Regions from separate parts of the Sporosarcina sp. P25 genome, predicted to be linked through region 3. Evidence: riboswitches for the same ligand, from Rfam matches in the RefSeq annotation. Region 3 holds a riboswitch; each other region holds the start of a gene.

Region 1 (4,256 bases), on a different contig from region 3:
GAGTACGAATACGACAGATGAAGTGCGCGCATTACTGGATAATGTAGAACTTGATTAATAGTATAGAGAATCTATAACTTAAATAATTTATTCATACATGTGAAAGCCTTCTTGCCATTCCAGAAATACTGGTATGAGCAAGGAGGCTTTTTGCATAATAGAGTCCAGGTGGAATTATATCTTCTTACTTAAATAAACCGAGTTTTTCAATTCGGCGAACTGCTTCTTGCAACCGTTCTTCACTTTCTAACAACCCAACACGAATATATCCTTCGCCGTAAATACCAAATCCGTTCCCCGGTGATACTGCGACGTCTGCTTTATCGAGTAATAAATCGGCAAAGGTTTCACTTGTAAACCCTTCTGGGACAGGTAACCAAGCGAAAAACGAGCCAGTAGGTGCTGTAACGTCCCAACCGATACGTTCACATTCGGTTAGCAATACGGTCAGACGACCTTCATAGAGCGCAACTAACTCTTCAACGCATTGTTGTGGACCTGTCAATGCTTCAATTGCAGCGCGTTGAACTGCTGGAAAGATACTAGTAAATAAGTGGTCTTGCAATACGTTTAAAGCTTCAATTATTTCAGAGTTACCGACTGCAAAACCGACGCGCCAACCTGCCATATTATACATTTTGGAAAGAGACAGCATTTCAATGCCGACTTCCTTTGCTCCGTCAGTTTGTAAAAAACTAATCGGCTTCTGACCTTCAAAACCAATACCACCATACGCAAAATCTTGTAAAACGGCAATCTGATGTTCTTTGGCAAATGCCACGGTTTTTTCATAAAACTCGGGTGTTGCTGTGACGCCAGTTGGATTACTTGGATAATTTAAGTACATTAGTTTGGCGTCTTTTTTCTGATCATCTGTTAATGTATCGTAATCAGGAAGAAATTCATTCTCCTTACGTAGTGGCATCGTGTCATATCGAATACCTGCTAAGCTGACACCTGATAGATAATCAGGGTAACCCGGGTCTGGTAACAGTAATAAGTCTCCTTCATTCATAATCGCTAAAGGGAGTTCTACGACGCCGACTTTTGTGCCACCGAGTACCGCAACTTCTGTTTCAGGGTCAATCGTAACATCGTATTCACGCAGATAGTATTCAGCCACTGCTTGCTTTAAAGCAAGTGTCCCTCTAAACGGAGAGTAGCCGTGTGTAGCTGGATCTTCAACGGCTTCTTGCAATGCTTTAATAATATGAGGAGGTGTTGGCTGGTCAGGGTTTCCACGTCCTAGGTTAATAACATCTCTACCTTCATCCATAGCCTTTTCTATTTTATTTAATAATAACGTAAAGAAATGCGGAGGGAGATTTTGTAATCGGTTGGACAAAGCCATAGTCTATTCCTTCTTTCTTTGATTGGGTATTTGCGTTAAGTATACATAGATCATACTAGACTTATCAATAGATGGATGGTTATTTGATTCCAGATGATTAAGAAAATTGTGCGAAAAAATAATACTTATAGAAAAAGTCGGAGATTAAAATGATTTGTCGTTATTGACCTTGACAGTTTTATTAATTCAGATTAGTATATATTTTACGCATATAATTAAATAGCAATCTCTTATCAAGAGTGACTGAGGGAAAAGGCCCGATGAAGTCCAGCAACCCCTTGAACGAAACGAGGAAGGTGCCAAATCCTACAGCATGGTTTTCCATCTGAGAGATAAGCTGAGAATATTTCAGTACTTCTTTCATTTAGAAAAATGAAAGAAGTTTTTTATTTAGAAAGAAATTTTAATTCCAGCTGTTTATGATTGTTTTTACTAGAATATAGAAAGAAGTGAGAACATGATCCAAATTCAACATTTGTCTAAGGTATATCAGACAAAAGATAAAGTGGTAAAAGGTGTAGATGATGTATCACTAGACATCGCGACTGGAGAGATATTTGGTATTGTAGGTTATTCAGGTGCGGGAAAAAGTTCTCTTATACGCTGTTTGAATTTGTTGGAAAAACCAACGAGTGGCACTGTTTTAATTGATGATGTAAATTTAACGAAATTATCAGGGGTACAACTTCGACAGGCACGGTTGAAGATCGGAATGATATTCCAGCATTTTTATTTAATTAGTCAAAAGACGATTTTTGAAAATGTCGCATTTGCTTTACAGGCAGCGAAAATGCCGTCAGATAAAATAGAGATTCGTGTAATGGAGCTTCTTGAAATGGTTGGTCTGTCTGAAAAACGCAACGTATATCCTGCACAGTTGAGCGGGGGACAGAAGCAACGCGTCGGTATTGCGAGAGCCCTAGCAAATAATCCATCCGTTTTGCTTTGTGATGAAGCAACATCCGCGCTGGATCCCAACACGACGATGTCTATTTTACGATTGTTGAAAAAGATTAATAAAGAATTGAATATCACCATTGTTTTAATTACTCACGAGATGAATGTTGTAAAAGAAATTTGTGATCGCATGGCGATTATGCAAGACGGAAAAGTGATCGAAGAAGGGCAAGTATATGATATCTTTTCTAACCCAGTTCAACCTTTGACGAAGGAGTTTATTAGCAGTGTGGTGTCTTACGACATACCCGAAACCGTCATGTCCAATTTGGTCGGTACACTAATAAAAATCACGTTTAAAGGTGAAGTAGCGATGGAGGGCGTGATTTCCGATACTATGCAGAAATATAGAGTGAAAGGAAACTTCTTGCATGGGTCGATCGAATATATTCAAGAACGAGCACTAGGGATTTTCTTGATGGAATTGCAAGGCGAGAGTGAAGAAGTAAAGCAAGCGATTGCATACATACTAGAACAAAATGCACAATTGGAGGTGATCCGACAACATGTTTGATCTATCTCACATCATGGAACTCATGCCGGATATTACAAAAGCATTTGGTGAAACTCTTTATATGATCGGCATCTCACTTACGATTGCGCTGATTATTGGATTGCCGCTTGGCGTTTTGTTATTTACTACAGATAAAGGACTATTTTTAGAGAACCGTGCAATTAATTCGGTTGTTGGATTTTTAGTCAATATTATTCGCTCCATTCCATTCATCATATTACTTGTGGCACTTATTCCTTTGACGAAACTAATTGTTGGAAACACAATTGGACCTGCAGCAGCTAGTGTATCGCTTTCTGTAGCAGCCATCCCTTTCTTTGCACGGATCGTTGAAACATCCATGCGTGAAATTGACAAAGGGGTGATAGAGGCGGCAATCTCAACGGGTGCTTCGCCATGGATGATTATCTGGAATGTGTTATTACCTGAATCGAAGTCGAGTATTATCCAAGGACTTACACTGACATTAATCAACTTAGTTGCTTATTCAGCAATGGCTGGATTTGTTGGCGGAGGCGGAATTGGAGATTTGGCAATTCGTTTTGGTTATTACCGATATGATGACAGTATTATGCTCGTCACCGTCGCCATTTTAATAGTGCTAGTGCAGTTGATTCAATTTGGTGGGGATCGTTTTTCAAAAATGATAGATAAAAGATAATAGGGGAGAGATGAACTATGAAGAAACTGGTATTTGCATTCATTCTCACTGCGTTGGTTGCGGCTTTAGCGGCTTGCGGAGAAGAAAAGTCTACTGAAAAATCGGATGACGATAAAAATATTCACTTTGGTGCAACAGCAGGTCCTTATAGTGATATGTTAAAAAAAGCGATCCAACCTGCACTTGAGGAAAAAGGATATACCGTTAAAATCACTGAATTCAGTGACTATATTCAGCCAAATATTTCGTTGGACAGTGGGGATATAGATGCGAACCTGTTCCAAAACATTACGTATTTGGAAAACTTCGAGAAAGAAAATAATATGGAACTCTCTGAATTAATTATAGTACCAACCGCACCATTAGGTATCTATTCAAATAAATATAAATCTCTTGAGGAAATTGAAGATGGATCAACCATCACTATTCCAAATGATCCAGTTAACGCAGCGAGAACGTTATACGTATTGGAAGATGCAGGGTTAGTGAAAATGGATGATGAAATTGACCAATTGACGGCATCTGAAAAAGACATCACGGAAAACCCGAAAAACTTGGTGATTCAGCCGGTTGAGGCGGGGCAATTGCCTCGTTCAGTAGAGGGAGCTGATTTGGCTGCAGTACCTGGAAACTTTGCAATTGCAGCAAATATGGATTTGTTAGACGCTCTGGCTTTAGAAGATATGCCTGATCAGTTCCGAAATGTTGTGGCAGTGAAAACAGAAAACGTAGATAAGCAATTTGCGAAAGATATTATTGAAGTAGTAGAATCC
Region 2 (4,256 bases), on a different contig from region 3:
ACCCACACACCATTATTTGCTATACTGAAAAAAAGGAGGGATTGACTATTATGACTATGACATACTACGGCTATCCAACATGTACCACGTGCCGCAAAGCGAAGAAATGGCTTACGGACGAAGGGATTTCATTCGAAGAAAAGAACATCGCCGAACAACCTCCAAGCGAAGACGAGCTGCGCAACATGATCGCGAACTCTGGACTTGACATGAAAAAGTTCTTCAACACGAGCGGCAAGATATATCGTGAGCTTAACTTGAAAGACAAGCTACCAACCATGACAGAAGATGAAAAAATCGCACTCCTCGCTTCAGACGGAATGCTCATCAAACGTCCAATCGTTTCTGATAACCAAAAAGTGACAGTCGGATTTAATGAAAACACATTCACGGAAACGTGGAAGAAGTGATTTAGATTCTTGTCTTTATACAGGAACTATGGCAAACTAAAGGTAGATAAACTATTATATTTTTGGAGGTAACGACATGAGCACACCAAAAGATTTACGATATTCAGAAGAGCACGAGTGGGTAAAAGAAGAAGACGGTAAATACCGTATCGGCATCACACATTTCGCACAGTCTGAACTAGGCGATATTGTATTCGTTGAACTGCCACAGGTTGGCGATCAATTAAAATCAGACGAGCCTTTCGGAAGTGTTGAATCAGTGAAAACTGTTTCTGAATTGTACGCTCCATTAACTGGTAAAGTGGTAGAAGTGAACGAAAACCTTGAAGATAGCCCTGAATTGGTTAACGAATCACCATATGAAGACGCATGGATGGTAGTAGTTGAAATCGATAACAAAGCTGAACTTGATGAGTTAATGACAGCTGAGCAGTATGAAGAAATGACAGCTGAATAATATTCTAAAAGAAAAAAGCGCTGGAACGTCTCAGCGCTTTTTTATACGCTAGGAGGAAACAGATGGACCCGAAAGTTCTCATTGTAGAAGGCGGTTCGGATCGTAAGCGGCTAGTGCCGATCCTTGCAGAGCCTGTAGAGATTCTTTGTACGAATGGTACCATCAGTGCGTACCATATTGAAGAACTGCTTGAACCGTATGAGCAGCAGGACCTGTTCGTCTTTATGGATGCGGACGCTTCCGGCGAGTCCATTCGTAAGTTGTTCAAACAACTGTACCCTGAAGCGAGACATTTATATACGGATCGTCTCTACCGCGAAGTAGAAACGACTCCCGTTAAGCTATTGGCAAGCATTTTAGCTGCTGCTAATTTTAAAGTACATTCCAAATACTTGGCAGGTGGACCACATGAATAATTGGACAATTGAAGACTGGCAACGCACACAGGCGGCAGAGCAAGTAGCCGCTTTTTATTTATATACACCGATGTGTGGAACATGCGCAGTCGCTTCAAAAATGCTTACGGTAATCGAGACAATGCGTCCGAAACTACCGATTGGAAAGGCGGATTTGAACTATGTCCAGGCTATCGCAATAGAATATGAGATAGAAAGCGTTCCTTGTTTACTTATTCAGCGCAAAGGACAGCCTATAGAAAAAATTTACGCCTTTCAATCCGTCCCGTATTTGCTAGAGAAGCTCAGTTGACAATAGAAGTCGATGTATGGTATAAGTAGTTAATCAAATGAATATGTAACTCTTATAAAGAGCGGCGGAGGGAAGTGCCCTATGAAGCCCGGCAACCGTCACATATGTGAAATGGTGCCAAATCACTCAAAGCGTAATGCTTTGATAGATGAGAGAAATGGTAACGTACATAACTACATACGTTCGGCCTTTCTGCTTGTCTGCAGGAAGGCTTTTTTTATACTAAAGCGGAAAGCGCCGTGTAGGCACGACAGGCGTTGGAAGACTTACCACAAAGGCGCTCTTTGCCTTTTTGGAAAGTCTGAAACGACCCGAGAGCCTGGCGCTTGTAGCTGGATGATACTAAAGCGGAAAGCGCCGTGTAGGCACGACAGGCGTTAGTAGTGTTCTGAAAGACATATTAAAAAGACTTAATGAGGTGGTGCGGAAAATGATTCAACTAACAAACGTTCATAAAAAATACCAATTGAACCGTTCAGAAATTGTCGCGGTAGATGATGTGACAGTAGCCATCGAAGAAGGAGAAATTTTCGGCGTCATCGGGTACAGTGGAGCAGGAAAAAGTACATTAATTCGACTATTGAACGGTCTTGAAACACCGACGTCCGGCAGTATTCTGATTCACGGACAAGAAATGACGACATTACAAGGTGCTGGCCTGCGCGATGCGCGTCAAAAAATCTGCATGATCTTCCAGCACTTTAACTTATTATGGTCTAGAACGGTAGAAGAAAATATCATGTTTCCTCTAGAAATTGCTGGCGTGAAGAAATCGGCACGTAAGCAAAAAGTGAAGGAATTGATCGATCTCGTTGGATTGACAGGTCGTGAACAGGCATATCCATCGCAATTATCTGGTGGTCAGAAGCAACGTGTCGGCATTGCGCGAGCGCTTGCAAATGATCCTGAAGTCTTACTTTGTGATGAAGCAACGTCCGCACTCGATCCTGAGACGACGAATGCGATTCTTGATTTATTGACGGACATTAATGAACGTCTTGGACTAACGATTGTGTTGATTACGCATGAAATGCATGTCATCCGCAAGATCTGTCATCGCGTGGCGGTCATGGAAGCGGGGAAAGTCGTGGAAATCGGCAATGTACTGGATGTCTTCCAATCTCCACAAGCGGAAATTACTAAGCGCTTCATTTCACAGGTGACTGATACCGGTGATACGGACGCAGCGATGGCGCATTTACAGCAAGAGTCACCTGATGGCAAGTTGATCAAGCTAGCTTTCATTGGTGAACGTACAGAGCAGCCAGTACTTGCTGAGTTGATCCGCAAATTCCCAATCGACGTCAACATCGTGCAAGGAAATATTTCAACGACACGTGACGGCGCTTACGGCACACTCGTCTTGCAACTAGTAGGAGACGTGGCGATTATAGAGGAAGCCATTGCTTTCTTGGATGCCAATGAAGTGAAGACGGAGGTGCTGATCCATGATTGAGCAATGGTTCCCGAACGTGAATTGGGATAAAATGTGGGAAGCAACCGGTGAGACACTTTATATGTCTGCCTACTCCACGTTCTTTACATTTGTCTTCGGTATCGCACTTGGTTTGTTGTTGTTTTTAACAAGTCCTGGTCAGTTATGGTCAAATAAAATAACCCATGTCTTTACAGGCGCATTCGTGAATATATTCCGATCGATTCCGTTTATCATTTTGATTATTTTATTGATTCCTCTTACGAAATTATTATTCGATAGTATGCGTGGACCGAATGCCGCCTTGCCTGCATTGATTATCGGTGCCGCTCCGTTTTATGGCCGTATGGTATTGATTGCATTGCAGGAAATCGATAAAGGGGTTATCGAAGCAGCGCGCTCAATGGGGGCTAAGACGTCGACGATCATTTTCAAAGTATTGTTACCTGAATCCATGCCGGCACTAGTCTCGGGAATTACCGTAACCTCGATTGCACTTGTCGGATATACGGCAATGGCAGGAGTGATCGGTGCAGGTGGTCTAGGTACACTCGCGTATTTGGAAGGGTTCCAGCGCAGCCGTGAAGATGTGACTATAATGGCAACGATTTTGGTATTGATTATCGTGTTTATCATTCAATTTATCGGTGATTTCATCGCAAAACGTTTGGACAAGCGATAATAGGATTTTCAGGGAGACCTGTTACCCATAGAAATATTCCATAATGGAGAGGGAGAAATGTGGATATGAAGAAGTTTTTATTCAGTCTATTCGCAGCCGTACTAGTGCTTGCATTGGCAGCTTGCGGAACGAAAGACGAAGGTAGTAAAGATAATGCAGCATCAGATGGAGCAGAAAAAGGCGAGAAAACGTCATTGGTAGTCGGCGCATCTAACACACCACACGCTGTAATTTTGGAAGAAGCTAAGCCATTATTAGCTGAAAAAGGCTATGATTTAACAATTGAAAGTTACACAGATTATGTACTGCCAAACAAAGATTTGGACGAAGGCACACTGGATGCGAACTATTTCCAACACATTCCTTATCTAGAGAGCCAAATTGCCGATTTCGGTTATGATTTCGTCAATGCAGGCGCGATCCACATCGAGCCAATCGGTGTGTATTCTAAGAAATATGACTCATTGGAAGAACTTCCAGACGGAGCGACGATCTTAATCAGTAACTCTGTTGCAGATCACGGTCGAGTACTTGCTATGCTTGAAGAAAAAGGATTGATCAAGC
Region 3 (4,256 bases):
TTATCGACACCTACACCTGCACGACCGATGATTTTTAATTGATCAGCTGCTTCCAACAATTCTTTTGTAACAGTTGTCTGACTACGAACTAGTAATGCATCGAAATCTTTGATACGTTCTTTCAGCTGATCTGGTGTTAGGTCAGTCTCCATTACAATTTCAAAACCTTCTGCTTGTCGTAGTGGGAAAATTCCGTCCTCGCTAAGTGGGTCACTAATAAGTATTTTAAAAGCCATGATATTCATTCTCTCCTTTGATTGTTTGTAGTAGAATTTTTGTTGGAAAACTATGTGTGATTGATCGTATATGTAAGTTGTACGCTACCCCCCTTATAGGTAAAATAAAAAAGCCTTCCATCCCTTACGTATAAGTAAGGGGCGAAAAGCTCGATAAACTAACGCGGTACCACCCTTGTTTTGCTGCAGATGCAGCCTTCATTCAGCATGCGTAACGTGCATGTGACGGATTAGCCTACTAAGATGTTCAGCCAATCAATTCGGAAGTGCCTCCAACCTCGGAATTTGCTGACTTACACCACTGCATCAGCTCTCTAGAAAATTCTTTTTAGGAAGGTATCTCTTCGTCAAAATTGTTTAACAACTATTAATTTAGAACTAATCATAACACGTCAAAAACTATTGTCAATTGCTTTTCCGGAAAAAATGAAAAACTGTTAAATGCGAACGTAGTTATTGAATTATTTGTGAACGTTCGTGTCTGAGAGGTTATTTGTAAAAAAACATCTTTAATTTAACTAAGTGGAAGTAAATAACGTAAGTCGTTTGAAGGGAAGAAGTGCAGGTAAGAGTGTTATAATGGGCTTATACTATTCATTTAGAGGAGTGTTGGGAATTGAAAAAACTAGAATCACTAGAGCAATTCGAGCAACTTAAACAAGAAGAAAGAGTGATTTTCTTATTCACTGCAGACTGGTGTCCAGATTGCAGAGTGATTGAACCATTCTTGCCAACATTAGAAACAGAATTTGCGGAGTATGAATTTGTCTCGATTGATCGTGATGATTTTATAGATCTTTGCAGTCAGTTGGATATATTCGGTATTCCTAGCTTCGTGGCATTCAGTGAAGGAACAGAAACAGGTCGTTTCGTCAGTAAAAATCGTAAAACGAAAGAAGAAATCGAAGAGTTTATTAATAGCTTAACGTAATGTAATCGGACTACATGAAGAGATATTGAGACAATTAAACAAAAGGACTGAAGGCAACTATAAAAGTTGTTTTCGGTCCTTTTTATATTAGAAAAGATGCCACAATAAGATCTTATTTCTTGTATTACGTGAACTCTTTCAGTTGCTCTATAAGAATTTTAGCGCCTTGTGGACTGATGTATAGACCGTTTGACAATAGTTTGTTTTCATCCATCACATCACCCGTGATAAAACACGCTCTGTTGGCCTGAAATTTTCTCAAAATGATTCTATCATCTTCTACGAAAATTTCGATCGGATCGCCCTTATCGATCGACAAAGAATTTCGAAGTTCTTTTGGAATGACAATTCTGCCGAGATGATCAACTTTACGAACAATACCTAAAGACTTCATGAGCTCCTCCTCGAAGAAATGTAGTTGGTAGTTTCTATTATACACAAAAATATACTATCTACAATTTACAAAACTTAAATGCGCAGAACAATTTGACAATTCCGCTATACAATTAATTTATTAATGCTATAATAGGCAGTAATTAAATATTTCTTATCAAGAGAAGCTGAGGGATTTGGCCTGATGAAGCTTCAGCAACCTCTGTATATACAGGAAGGTGCTACCTCCAACAAGATTGTTGTCTTGAGAGATAAGAACGGTGAATGGTCAACCCTCATTTTCTTATCTAAGAGAAATGAGGGCTTTTTTGTATAGAAATAGAATAACTGAACGTCAAGGGGGAAATAGAATGCCGATTAATATACCAAAACATCTACCAGCAGGTGAATTACTGAAAGAAGAAAAAATCTTTATTATGGATGAAGAACGTGCGACAACACAGGATATCCGCCCGATCAATATTTTAATTTTGAACTTGATGCCTGAAAAAGAAAAGACAGAGCTTCAATTGCTGCGATTGCTTGGTAATACACCTTTACAAGTGAATGTCACATTTCTCAATACAGCTACCTATGTTTCGAAAAACGTCAGTCAGAATCATTTAGAAACGTTCTATACTACTTTTGAATATGTCAAAAATCGTCGTTTTGACGGTATGATTATCACAGGTGCTCCAATCGAACTTCTACAATTTGAAGATGTAGTCTATTGGAAGGAGCTAGAAGAAATTATGGAATGGACAAAAACGAACGTCACATCTGTTCTTCATATTTGTTGGGGGGCACAAGCGGCTCTATATCATCACTACGGAATTGACAAATTCGAGTTGCCGAAAAAGTGTTTTGGAGTATTTTCACATGATATTACCGATCCAACAGTGAACTTGGCAAGAGGGTTTAATGATGTATATGTTGCCCCACACTCACGCCATACGGGAGTTTCATTAGAAGAAATAAAGAATCATCCTGATTTGACCCTGCTTTCTGCTTCTGAAGATGCCGGCGCATTCATTGTGATCTCAAATGATGCAAAACATATTATGGTAACTGGACACTTAGAGTACGATGCACACACATTAGGGGATGAATACGCTCGCGATATAGAAAAAGGTGCTGACATTGATGTTCCTGTAAATTATTATCCGAACGACGATCCGTCCAAAGAACCTATGAATACTTGGCGATCCCATACGCATTTATTGTTCTCGAATTGGCTCAATTACTATGTCTACCAGAAAACTCCTTATAACTGGAATTAAAAGAATTAGTGTATAAATTTCTATAGTTTGCACATACTCCGATTACCGGAGGTGTATGCAGTGAACATAGATGAATTTTGGCAATTGGCTTTTTGGGAAATGACTTTACGAACGGTGATCTCATTTGTTGTGCTGTTGATTTTGGCGCGTTTTATGGGGAAGAAACAAGTGTCACAATTGACTTTCTTTCATTATGTGACAGGTATAACAATCGGTTCGATTGCGGCCAATTTGGCGGGAGAGTCTGAAACGCCATTCTTGAATGGTTTATATGGAATGGTCTTATGGGCAGTATTAACAATTCTTGCTAACTTTTTATCATTCAAATCCATTAAACTTCGTGTATTACTCGATGATAAACCGATGATTGTCATTCAGAACGGAAAAATCCTAGAAGGTTCCATGCGTAAATTACGTTTGAGTTTCAATGATATAAATATGATGCTACGAGAGCAGTCGGTATTTTCTATGAAAGACGTCAATTACGCGATATTCGAAACGAATGGTAATTTAAGTGTCATGTTGAATGCAAGTGAGAAATATGCGACAAAGAAAGATATCAAAGCCCCAGCACCACAGCCAAAATATATTCCGACCGAAATTATTACTAACGGGAAAGTAGAAGAGAAAAATATGAGAGAACTTCAATTGACTGATACTTGGTTAACTGAGCAACTAAAAAAACAAGGGATTTCCAAACCAGAGCATGTTCTCTACGCAGAAATTCAGTCAGATGGCAGTTTGTATATCAATACATTAAAATCGACTTGACGTGAAGAGCCCTGACATAATCAGAGCTCTTCGCGTTTTTTATAATATTTCCCAATTTCTTTGTTTGGCCACTGCAGTAAGTTTTTTATCTGGACGAACTGCTACAGGGTACCCAACTTGCTCTAAGACTGGAAGGTCGGAAATGCTGTCACCATAAGCAAAGCTATTATCCCAATCGACAATTTCTCCAAGTAGTGCTTGATAAATTTGTTCGTTTTTACGTGTACCTTGAATATGTAGGAAAGGCTGATCCATCGCTAATTGTTCTCCATTTGAAGGGATGTCTGTGCCGATAATTCGATCAAATGTCAAGTGACTTGTGACTGCTTTTAAAAAAGGAGTATAAGCTCCAGAAACTAGTAAGATATGGTATCCCTCTTTTTGATGTTCTACTAGTCGGTTAATGACTTGTTCATTGAAGTCAGGCAACATCACGTTATGCATACCTTTAAAATACTCATGTAGTTCTGCCATCGTCAATGAATCCAATGCTTGTAGATAAAGGAACATAGAGCGTTCTTTCATAATAGACTCAGGTAGTATTTTTAGTTTATAGCGAACATAAAGCGGTAATATCGATCGAAAAAAGTTTCGGTAATACTTCTTGTGCGTAGGATGATTCTTTAATTGCTCCATGAGTAATTTAAAGGTTTCTTTAGTGTACAA

What was found. Region 3 has a riboswitch for S-adenosylmethionine ahead of metA (homoserine O-acetyltransferase MetA). Riboswitches for the same ligand answer to the same signal wherever they lie in the genome.
Region 1: it holds a riboswitch for S-adenosylmethionine, as region 3 does, so the genes downstream of both, CSV70_RS08380 (methionine ABC transporter ATP-binding protein) here and metA (homoserine O-acetyltransferase MetA) in region 3, are expected to answer to the same signal.
Region 2: it holds a riboswitch for S-adenosylmethionine, as region 3 does, so the genes downstream of both, CSV70_RS14095 (methionine ABC transporter ATP-binding protein) here and metA (homoserine O-acetyltransferase MetA) in region 3, are expected to answer to the same signal.

What each region holds. Positions count from the first base shown of each region.
Region 1 is NZ_PDYV01000007.1:100,160-104,415, reverse strand. It holds gene CSV70_RS08390 (tRNA dihydrouridine synthase) at 1-58, shown strand, start outside; gene CSV70_RS08385 (pyridoxal phosphate-dependent aminotransferase) at 185-1,351, opposite strand; SAM riboswitch class I at 1,579-1,690, shown strand; gene CSV70_RS08380 (methionine ABC transporter ATP-binding protein) at 1,809-2,822, shown strand; gene CSV70_RS08375 (methionine ABC transporter permease) at 2,815-3,483, shown strand; gene CSV70_RS08370 (MetQ/NlpA family ABC transporter substrate-binding protein) at 3,501-4,256, shown strand, end outside.
Region 2 is NZ_PDYV01000020.1:51,271-55,526, reverse strand. It holds gene CSV70_RS14115 (arsenate reductase family protein) at 51-410, shown strand; gene gcvH (glycine cleavage system protein GcvH) at 487-867, shown strand; gene CSV70_RS14105 (toprim domain-containing protein) at 930-1,283, shown strand; gene CSV70_RS14100 (thioredoxin family protein) at 1,276-1,575, shown strand; SAM riboswitch class I at 1,625-1,730, shown strand; gene CSV70_RS14095 (methionine ABC transporter ATP-binding protein) at 2,006-3,031, shown strand; gene CSV70_RS14090 (methionine ABC transporter permease) at 3,024-3,692, shown strand; gene CSV70_RS14085 (MetQ/NlpA family ABC transporter substrate-binding protein) at 3,758-4,256, shown strand, end outside.
Region 3 is NZ_PDYV01000010.1:83,179-87,434, forward strand. It holds gene serA (phosphoglycerate dehydrogenase) at 1-236, opposite strand, end outside; T-box leader at 371-596, opposite strand; gene CSV70_RS10395 (thioredoxin family protein) at 853-1,167, shown strand; gene CSV70_RS10400 (AbrB/MazE/SpoVT family DNA-binding domain-containing protein) at 1,292-1,561, opposite strand; SAM riboswitch class I at 1,712-1,818, shown strand; gene metA (homoserine O-acetyltransferase MetA) at 1,911-2,819, shown strand; gene CSV70_RS10410 (YetF domain-containing protein) at 2,886-3,590, shown strand; gene CSV70_RS10415 (HAD family hydrolase) at 3,630-4,256, opposite strand, start outside.